Regions from separate parts of the Mesorhizobium album genome, predicted to be linked through region 1. Evidence: riboswitches for the same ligand, from Rfam matches in the RefSeq annotation. Region 1 holds a riboswitch; each other region holds the start of a gene.
What was found. A riboswitch is a leader RNA that binds a small molecule or an ion and turns the genes downstream of it on or off. The one in region 1 is predicted to bind thiamine pyrophosphate.
Positions count from the first base shown of each region.

Region 2: it holds a riboswitch for thiamine pyrophosphate, as region 1 does, so the genes downstream of both, thiC (phosphomethylpyrimidine synthase ThiC) here and thiC (phosphomethylpyrimidine synthase ThiC) in region 1, are expected to answer to the same signal.
Region 3: it holds a riboswitch for thiamine pyrophosphate, as region 1 does, so the genes downstream of both, thiB (thiamine ABC transporter substrate binding subunit) here and thiC (phosphomethylpyrimidine synthase ThiC) in region 1, are expected to answer to the same signal.

Region 1 covers NZ_JAVIIW010000005.1:180,915-184,169, reverse strand. The annotation lists gene RFN28_RS06565 (hypothetical protein) at 38-301, shown strand; partial or broken gene RFN28_RS34830 (hypothetical protein) at 620-1,182, shown strand; TPP riboswitch at 1,329-1,444, shown strand; gene thiC (phosphomethylpyrimidine synthase ThiC) at 1,549-3,255, shown strand, end outside.
Region 2 covers NZ_JAVIIW010000024.1:19,075-22,329, reverse strand. The annotation lists gene RFN28_RS20250 (Fic family protein) at 1-987, shown strand, start outside; gene RFN28_RS20245 (hypothetical protein) at 972-1,127, shown strand; TPP riboswitch at 1,323-1,438, shown strand; gene thiC (phosphomethylpyrimidine synthase ThiC) at 1,543-3,255, shown strand, end outside.
Region 3 covers NZ_JAVIIW010000012.1:39,248-42,502, forward strand. The annotation lists gene RFN28_RS12410 (ABC-F family ATP-binding cassette domain-containing protein) at 1-544, opposite strand, end outside; gene RFN28_RS12415 (thiamine diphosphokinase) at 546-1,190, opposite strand; TPP riboswitch at 1,337-1,453, shown strand; gene thiB (thiamine ABC transporter substrate binding subunit) at 1,496-2,506, shown strand; gene thiP (thiamine/thiamine pyrophosphate ABC transporter permease) at 2,753-3,255, shown strand, end outside.

The DNA of each region.
Region 1 (3,255 bases):
AATCGAACAGAGGCGGTGTGAGAACACCGGAATTGCAATGTGGAAGTCTGTCGTTGCCGCCATCGCTTTGCTGGCCATTGGCGGTTCGGCTTTTGCCGCCAGCGCGGTCAACAAGGACGCCCAGACGCGGACGTTGATCGTGACCGAAGGCGGCGGCAAAACCGAGCTGGCGCTGGCCGCCGGCGAGACGGTGGAGTTCTGCCCGAATGGCTGCTTCGTCACCCTTCCCAATGGTGACCTCGAAGCGCTGACCGGTTCCGAAACGGTCGAGATCTCGGGCGGCGTTGCTCGCATCAAGTAAAAAACCGAAACACGATCGACAAAGGCCGGGCGGATGTCCGGCCTTTTATCGTTTCTGGTAGCCGCCGCTAAACGACGACTCCGGAAATACTGTCTGCACAGCGCGCTGCAACCGGGCGTTTTAACGTTCGCTCCGCCATCTCCCGTTATATCCGTTGCCAGGACGCTGAAACACGGCGTGGGGTGAACAGGGCGGGGAAATGGACGCGCGGTCGGACAGGAACGCAATTCCGCTTGCGGTCGATCTCGATGGCACGCTGATTGCAACGGATCTTCTGTGGGAGGGCCTGTTCATCCTCCTCAAGAAGAATCCGCTTTTTTCCTCGCCTTCATGGCGCGGCCGGACAACATCGTCTTCCTCGCCGTCTTCGCCGTGCTGCTGGTTGCCTTTCGGCAGAAAGCGTGGGGGCGCTCGCCGGCTTCGCCGCTTCCTTGGTCGCCTATTTCGTCATCTCGCACTGGGCGCAGCACCCCGGCTGGTGGCCGCATCTGTGGTTCTCCAGTATCGAGCAGCACTACAACATGGACGGCTTCGAACCGCCGTTCTCGACGGCCGCCTACCTGAGGGCCTTCGCCGTTTCGGTGGTGCGCGCCGTCAACGTCGACGGCTGGGTCGGCGTCTCGGTGCTAGCGCTCGCCGGCTAGTATGGCCTCGACCGCGCCGGCTTCCGGCTCGATCGCCGCGCCGGTATCCTGCTTGCGGCACTCGTGCTCGGCGTGCTGGCGAAGTTCGCCGTCTTCCCGATCCACGACACCCGCATCTATTTCCCGAGCCTTCTGCCGTCCTTCCTGCTGCTGACCGCGCCGCTGATGGCGCTTTGGGCATCAGCCAGCCGGCGCGGTCGTGCGGCGCTGCAAGTGGTTCCCGGAGACAATTCATGAACCCGGTTTCGAGCCCTGTGCGCGTGCTTCTTTGGCTTGGCTTTCCGGCGGGCCGCACGATCTCCGACCTTCCGTCCGCAACGCAATGAGCCGCAATTGCCGGCCAAACGCGCTTGACAAGATGGCGCCGGCCCGTTCAACCTAAAGCCATTCACCAGGGGAGTCCCGGCAAGGGGCTGAGATACTGCTGGCTTTGCGGCGCAGTGACCCGTTGAACCTGATCCAGTTCATACTGGCGTAGGGACGGTGCAAGCGCTTTGCGGGCGTTCATGCCCGAAGACCTGTCTCAAGCAGGTAGATCGAAGCGTCTTTTCATCCTTCCGGCACAGAACTGGGTCTCCAATGCAACGAGCAAAGGAGCCTCAAATGAATGCCCTGACCCCGACCGTATCGACCGGACCGCTGCCGGCCTCGCGGAAGATCCACAAATCCGGCCTCCTCCATCCGCAGATCAGGGTGCCGATGCGCGAGATCGCGGTCCACCCGACTGCCGGTGAGCCGCCGGTGACGGTCTACGATCCGTCAGGCGCCTATACCGACCCCGCGATCGAAACGGACATCGACAAGGGTCTTGCCCGGCTTCGGCAGGACTGGATCGCGGCACGCGGCGATGTCGAATCCTATGACGGCCGCCATGTCAGGCCCGAGGACAACGGTTTTGCGACAGGAGAGCGACTGACGCGGGAATTTGCGATCCGCAACTGTCCGCTGAGAGCCAAGGCCGGCAAGGCGGTAACGCAGCTTGCCTATGCGCGCGCCGGGATCATCACGCCCGAGATGGAATTCGTGGCCATCCGCGAAAACCTCGGCCGCGAGATCGTGCGCGGCAGGCTGCAGCAGGACGGCGAGGCGTTCGGCGCATCGATCCCGGATTTCGTCACGCCGGAATTCGTACGCGACGAGGTGGCGCGCGGCCGCGCGATCATTCCCGCCAACATCAACCATCCCGAAAGCGAGCCGATGATCATCGGCCGCAACTTCCTGGTGAAGATCAACGCCAATATCGGCAATTCCGCCGTCACGTCCTCGATGGCCGAAGAGGTCGAAAAGATGGTCTGGGCGATCCGCTGGGGCGCCGACACGGTGATGGACCTGTCGACGGGCCGCAACATCCACAACATCCGCGAATGGATCGTGCGCAATTCGCCGGTGCCGATCGGCACGGTGCCGCTCTACCAGGCGCTGGAGAAGGTGGGCGGCGTTGCCGAGGACCTGAGCTGGGAGGTCTATCGCGACACGCTGATCGAGCAGGCCGAGCAGGGCGTCGACTACTTCACCATCCATGCCGGCGTGCGGCTGCATTACATTCCGCTGACCGTCGACCGGGTCACGGGCATCGTCTCTCGCGGCGGCTCGATCATGGCGAAATGGTGCCTGCACCATCACCGCGAAAGCTTCCTCTATGAGCATTTCGAGGAGATCTGCGATATCGCCAGAGCCTATGACGTCTCCTTCTCGCTCGGTGACGGCCTTCGTCCCGGCTCGATCGCCGATGCCAATGACCGGGCCCAATTCGCCGAACTGGAGACGCTTGGCGAACTGACGAAGATCGCCTGGGCAAAGGACTGCCAGGTGATGATCGAGGGCCCCGGCCATGTGCCCATGCACAAGATCAAACAGAATATGGACAAGCAGCTCGCCGTCTGCGGCGAAGCGCCTTTCTACACGCTGGGGCCGCTGACGACGGACATTGCGCCGGGCTATGACCACATCACATCCGGCATCGGCGCGGCCATGATCGGCTGGTTCGGCACGGCCATGCTCTGCTACGTGACGCCGAAGGAACATCTCGGCCTGCCGGATCGCAACGACGTCAAGACCGGGGTGATCACCTACAAGATTGCTGCACACGCAGCGGATCTCGCCAAGGGACACCCGGCGGCGAAGACCCGCGACGACGCGCTTTCGCGGGCACGGTTCGAGTTCCGCTGGGAAGACCAGTTCAACCTGTCGCTCGATCCCGAAACCGCGCGCTCGATGCACGACGAGACCTTGCCCAAGGAAGCGCACAAGCTGGCGCATTTCTGCTCGATGTGCGGGCCGAAATTCTGCTCCATGCGCATCTCCCACGAC
Region 2 (3,255 bases), on a different contig from region 1:
GCCGGACGCTACGTTCCAGTCGTCGATCCCGAGCTGCAGTGGTCCGGACCCGAGAAGACGGTCTCGCGCTACCGCATAAAGGACAATCTCCCCGGTACGCCTGAGTTCTGCCCTTTGGTGTTCCGCACCAAGACGCTCGAAAAATTCATCGGCCTTGAGCTGCCGCGACGCGCGGCGGCAATCGTAGCGGACGTGCCGCGAGACCTCCTTGCTCGGACCGCCGCCTTTCTTTTGCTCAAAGACTCCCGATCAAGCTACGCCATCGAGGGCGAGCGCCCGCCGGAAGATCGCATCCAACGCTGGGGCCGCGCTATCGCCGAAGCTGGCCGGCAACCGATCGATCGCGATGAGCTGCTTCGTCTGCAAAGAATTGTCCTCGGCGATGCCCGTTTCGTGAGACTTGGCTTTCGAAAGGAGGGAGGCTTCGTCGGTGCGCATGACCGCGAAAACCGCATGCCCCTGCCCGATCACATCAACGCTCGACCTGAGGACCTGCCAAGACTTATCGACGGGATGGGCACTTTCGACCAAGGCCCCGCAAAAAATCTCGATCCGGTTGTGGCCGCCGCAATCCTCGCCTTCGGCTTTGTCTACGTCCATCCGTTCGAGGATGGAAACGGGCGCATTCATCGTTACCTAATCCACCACGTCCTCGCCATGCGCGGCTTCAATCCGCCGGGGGTAGTGTTGCCCGTTTCGGCCGCGATCCTGGACCAAATCGACGAGTACAGGCGCGTGCTCGAGAGCTATTCGCAGCGCCTCCTGCCACTGGTCGAATGGGAACCGACGCCGCAATTCAACGTCCGGGTGCTGAATGACACCGGGGATTTCTACCGCTTCTTTGATGCAACCCCGCACGCCGAATTCCTCTATGCCTGCGTTCAGCGAACCATCGAACGGGATCTTCCCAGCGAAACCGCGTTCTGCAGCTCTACGATCAGTTCCGGCAACATGTGGATGCCTTTATCGACATGCCCGAGCGGCTGATCGATCTGCTCTTCCGTTTCCTCCACCAGAACGGCGGCCAGCTATCGAACCGCGCCCGCGAAAAGGAATTCGCCGCGCTGACGAATGACGAGGCAGAGCGGATCGAGGCGATCTACGCGCAAACCTTTGGCGCCGATTGAAGGCGTGATCATCGCAAGAATCGAACTTACAGTCCGGTGATTTGACAATCTTCTTATCCCTTCTCCGCTCTGTTCTCGGGCGCGCGATTTGTCGCCGCCATGTGCGCGATCTTTTCCGACGAGTTTGATCAGCCGCCGATCAGCGCTGCGGCCTGAAGGCGCTTGACAAAGCGGCGCCGGCCCGGTCAGTTTGAAAGCATTCACCAGGGGAGTCCCGGCAAGGGGCTGAGATACTGCTGGCTTTGCGGCGCAGTGACCCGTTGAACCTGATCCAGTTCATACTGGCGTAGGGACGGTGCAAGCGCTTGTGGGCGTTCATGCCCGAAGACCTGTCTCAAGCAGGCCTACCAAAAGCGTCTTTTCATCCTTCCGGCACAGAACTGGGTCTCCAATGCAACGAGCAAAGGAGCCTCAAATGAATGCCCTGACCCCGACCGTATCGACGGGACCGCTGCCGGCGTCGCGGAAGATCCACAAGTCCGGCGTTCTCCATCCGCATATCAAGGTGCCGATGCGCGAGATCGCGGTCCACCCGACTGCCGGTGAGCCGCCGGTGACGGTGTACGATCCGTCAGGCCCCTATACCGACCCCGCGATCGAAACCGATATCGAGAGGGGGCTTGCCCGCCATCGGCAGGACTGGATCGTGGCACGCGGCGATGTCGAATCCTATGACGGCCGCCATGTCAGGCCGGAAGACAACGGACTTGCGACAGGCGAGCGCCTGACGCCGGAACTTCCCACCCGCAACCGTCCGCTGCGAGCAAAGGCCGGCAAGGCGGTAACGCAGCTTGCCTATGCGCGCGCCGGGATCATCACGCCCGAGATGGAATTCGTGGCCATCCGCGAGAACCTTGGCCGAGAGATGCTGCGGAGCAGGTTGCAACAGGATGGGGAAGCGTTCGGCGCGTCGATCCCGGACTTCGTCACGCCGGAATTCGTACGCGACGAGATGGCGCGCGGCCGCGCGATCATTCCCGCCAACATCAACCATCCCGAAAGCGAGCCGATGATCATCGGCCGCAATTTCCTGGTGAAGATCAACGCCAATATCGGCAATTCCGCCGTCACCTCTTCGATGCCCGAAGAGGTCGAAAAGATGGTCTGGGCGATCCGCTGGGGCGCCGATACCGTCATGGATCTGTCGACGGGCCGCAACATCCACAACATTCGCGAATGGATCGTGCGCAATGCGCCGGTGCCGATCGGCACGGTGCCGCTCTACCAGGCGCTGGAAAAGGTGGGCGGCGTTGCCGAGGATCTGAGTTGGGAAGTCTATCGCGACACGTTGATCGAGCAGGCTGAGCAGGGGGTCGACTATTTCACCATCCACGCCGGTGTGCGGCTGCACTACATCCCGCTGACGGTTGGACGGGTTACCGGCATCGTCAGCAGGGGCGGCTCGATCATGGCGAAATGGTGCCTGCACCATCATCGCGAAAGCTTCCTCTATGAGCATTTCGAGGAGATCTGCGACATCGCCAGAGCCTATGACGTCTCCTTCTCGCTCGGCGACGGCCTTCGTCCCGGCTCGATCGCCGACGCCAATGACCGAGCCCAGTTCGCCGAGTTGGAAACGCTTGGCGAATTGACGAAGATCGCCTGGGCAAAGGACTGCCAGGTGATGATCGAGGGCCCTGGCCATGTTCCCATGCACAAGATCAAGCAGAATATGGACAAGCAGCTCGCCGTCTGTGGCGAAGCGCCATTCTACACGCTGGGGCCGCTGACCACGGACATAGCGCCGGGCTATGACCACATCACCTCGGGAATCGGCGCCGCCATGATCGGCTGGTTCGGCACGGCGATGCTCTGCTATGTGACGCCGAAGGAACATCTCGGCCTGCCGGACCGCAACGATGTCAAGACCGGCGTGATCACCTACAAGATAGCCGCGCACGCCGCGGATCTCGCCAAGGGGCATCCGGCGGCGAAGATCCGCGACGACGCGCTTTCGCGGGCGCGGTTCAAGTTCCGCTGGGAAGACCAGTTCAACCTGTCGCTCGATCCCGAGACGGCGCGCTCGTTCCACGACGAGACCTTGCCCAAGGAAGCGCACAAGCTGGCGCATTTCTGCTCGATGTGCGGGCCGAAATTCTGCTCCATGCGCATCTCCCACGACATTCGC
Region 3 (3,255 bases), on a different contig from region 1:
CGCGTTCGAGAAAGCGGCGGTCGTGCGAGATCAGGATCACAGCCGAGGAGGTGCGGGCAAGCTCCTCTTCCAGCCATTCGATGACCGACAGGTCGAGATGATTGGTCGGTTCGTCGAGCAGCAGAATGTCGGGTTCCGGTGCCATGACGCGGGCAAGCGCGGCGCGGCGCGCCTCGCCACCGGAAAGGTCGCTTGGCCATTCCTCGCCGGTCAGGCCGAGATGCTCCATCAGATAGGTGGCGCGATGTGGGTCGTCGGCGGGCCCAAGGCCTGCCTCGACGTAGGCGCGCACACTGGCAAAGCCGTCCATGTCGGGCATTTGCGGCAGGTAGCGAACGGTCGCGGAAGGCTGGCGGAACACCTCGCCGTCCTGCGGCTCGATCAGCCCGGCGGCGATCTTGAGCAGCGTCGACTTGCCCGAGCCGTTGCGGCCGACCAGCGCGATCTTCTCGCCGGCGGAGGCACTGAGTGCCGCGCCATCGAGCAGCGGCGTGTCGCCAAAGGTCAGTTTTATGCCGTCGAGATTGAGAAGTGGCGGAGCCATGTCAGCTTTCGGGAAGAGGATAGGGATGGGCAAGCAGCAGCGCCCGGCCACGCTTGAGCGCGATCTCGAGCCGGCCCTTGACCTCGTTTGATATAGTGAGCGAGGAGCCGAACGCCACGTCGACGCGGTCGAGCGGCCATTTGGCGCCCGTGACCGTCAGGCCGGTGAGATCGGAGAAGCCGAGCACCGAGAACAGCATGCCATCGGCATAGTCGAAGCCGGCTTTGCCGGGCAGGATGGGCACGCCCTCCTGCGCGCCGCTGGATAACAGGACCGTCGTGCCTGCCTCGGCCAGCCGAAGCCCAAGCGCCAGGTGCAGGAAGGCATGGTCGGCGCGCTTACCGCCGAAGGCGCCGGCCAGCACCAGGCTGGTGGCGCCGCGCGCGAGCGCCTCGGCAATGGCCAGCTCGCCGTCGGTCATGTCCTTCTCGGCCGGGAAGATCTTTCGCGGCACGGCGGCCAGATGGTCAGGCAGGTCCGGCGGCACCGAATCGAAGTCGCCGACCCAGAGCTCGGGAACCAGGCCCAGCATGCGGGCATGGCCGATGCCGGCATCGGCGGCGATGACGCGGGAGCCTTCGATCTGGCGCTCGAGCCGAGGCGTGCGGACGAGCTCGCCGCCAAGCAGGATGGTGAATGTGCCCATGGGCGTCGCCCTTACCAGCCTCGCCCGCGAAACGGAAGCCGGGCCGCATCCAAACGGAACGGCGCTGCGTTCCAGAACAAGCCGCGATGCATCGGATGCCCGGCAACTTCCGCTTGCGCGCCGCTTCGGCCGGGCCTATGTCTCGAGACGCTCTAACGGGGTGCCGGACGCTGACTTTCGCGAACCGGCTGAGAGGCAGCAAAAGCCAACCCGCTGAACCTGATCCGGTTTGTACCGGCGGAGGGATTAGACGTTTCGGACCATCCGGCGCCTCAATTCCTTTAACATGAACGAAGGAGGCGCCGATGCGCTCGTTGTTGTCCCAGCTCATTTTAGCAACCGGCCTGGTTTCGCTTCTGGCAGGCGTCGGGCCAGCCGAGGCGAAGGACAAGCTCACCGTCTACACCTATGAAAGCTTCACCGCCGACTGGGGTCCTGGACCCGCGGTGAAGAAGGAATTCGAAGCCGAATGCGGCTGCGATCTCGAATTCGTCTCGGTGGCCGACGGTGTGGCGCTGCTCAATCGCGTCAAGCTGGAGGGCGCCGGCACCAAGGCTGACATCGTGCTCGGCCTCGACACCAACCTGACCGCGGACGCCAAGGCGAGCGGCCTGTTCGCGCCGCACGACGCGGTGTCCGGCATCAACGTGCCCGGCGGTTGGAACGACGACATTTTCGTGCCCTTCGATTACGGCTATTTCGCCGTCGTCTACGACACTGAAAAGCTGAAGAGCCCGCCAAAAAGCCTGAAGGCGCTGGTCGAGGGCAGTGCTGCCGACAAGATCGTCATCCAGGATCCGCGCACCTCGACGCCGGGCCTCGGCCTGCTGCTCTGGGTGAAGTCGGTCTATGGCGACAAGGCGCCGGAAGCCTGGGCCAAGCTCAAATCGAAAGTGCTCACCGTGACGCCGGGCTGGAGCGAGGCTTATGGCCTGTTCACCAAGGGCGAAGCGCCGATGGTGCTCTCCTACACCACCTCGCCGGCCTACCACATGGTGGCCGAGAACACCGAGCGCTACCAGGCCGCCTCCTTCGAGGAGGGCGAGTATCTGCAGATCGAGGTCGCCGGCGTCACCAAAACCGGCGCCAAGAACCCGTTGGCGGAAAAATTCATCGCCTTCATGACCGGACCGAAATTCCAGGATGTCATCCCGGAGACCAACTGGATGTTCCCGGCCGGCAAGACCGACAAGCCGCTCAACCCGGCCTTCGACAAGCTGGTGAAGCCGGCCAAGACCCTGCTGTTCAGCCCCGAGGAGGTCGCCGCCAATCGCAAGGCCTGGGTGGATGAGTGGCTGGCGGCGATGAGCAAGTAGCCGGATTTAGCTATCTATCGAAGATGATCGCTCTACGGCGCCCCCCTCTGTCCTGCCGGACATCTCCCCCACAAGGGGGGAGATCGGCAGCTTTGGCGCCCCGCACCGTCCTGCGACCTTGGAGATTGGCGAAAGCCGCGATGACAGCCAATTTCCCCCCTAGTGGGGGAGATGTCCGGCAGGACAGAGGGGGGCGCGAAGGAACACGGCGTTCGCTAGTTTCCGACCCTGCCCCGGCGGTGCAGCGTGCAGTCCGCGCCGCGCTCTGACTCCCGTATCACCGCCGGCATCATCGCCCTTGCGGCAATCGTCGTGCTCATCGGCGGCGCCTTTGCCGGCCTCGTCCTCGAAGGCGCGCGCGATCCGTCAGGTGCTTTCGCCGCCTTCGACGGCTATCTCTTGCGCGTCGCCCGCTTCACGCTCTGGCAGGCGCTGCTGTCGACACTGCTGTCGGTCGGGCCGGCGCTATTGGTGGCGCGCGCCTTGTCCAGGCATCCGGGCTTTCCCGGTCGTCGCCTGATCCTGCAGCTCTTCACCGTGCCGCTGGCGCTGCCGGCGATCGTCGCGGCGCTGGGCGTGTTGGCGCTCTATGGCCATGCCGGCTATTTCGCGGGTGTCCTCGGTGCGCTCGGCGGCGGGGAATGGCCGGGCGTCTACGGGCTTTCCGGCATCCTGGTCGCCCATGTCTTCTTCAACCTGCCGCTTGCCACGCGGCTGTTTCTGGAGGCGCTCGGCGCCGTGCCGACCGA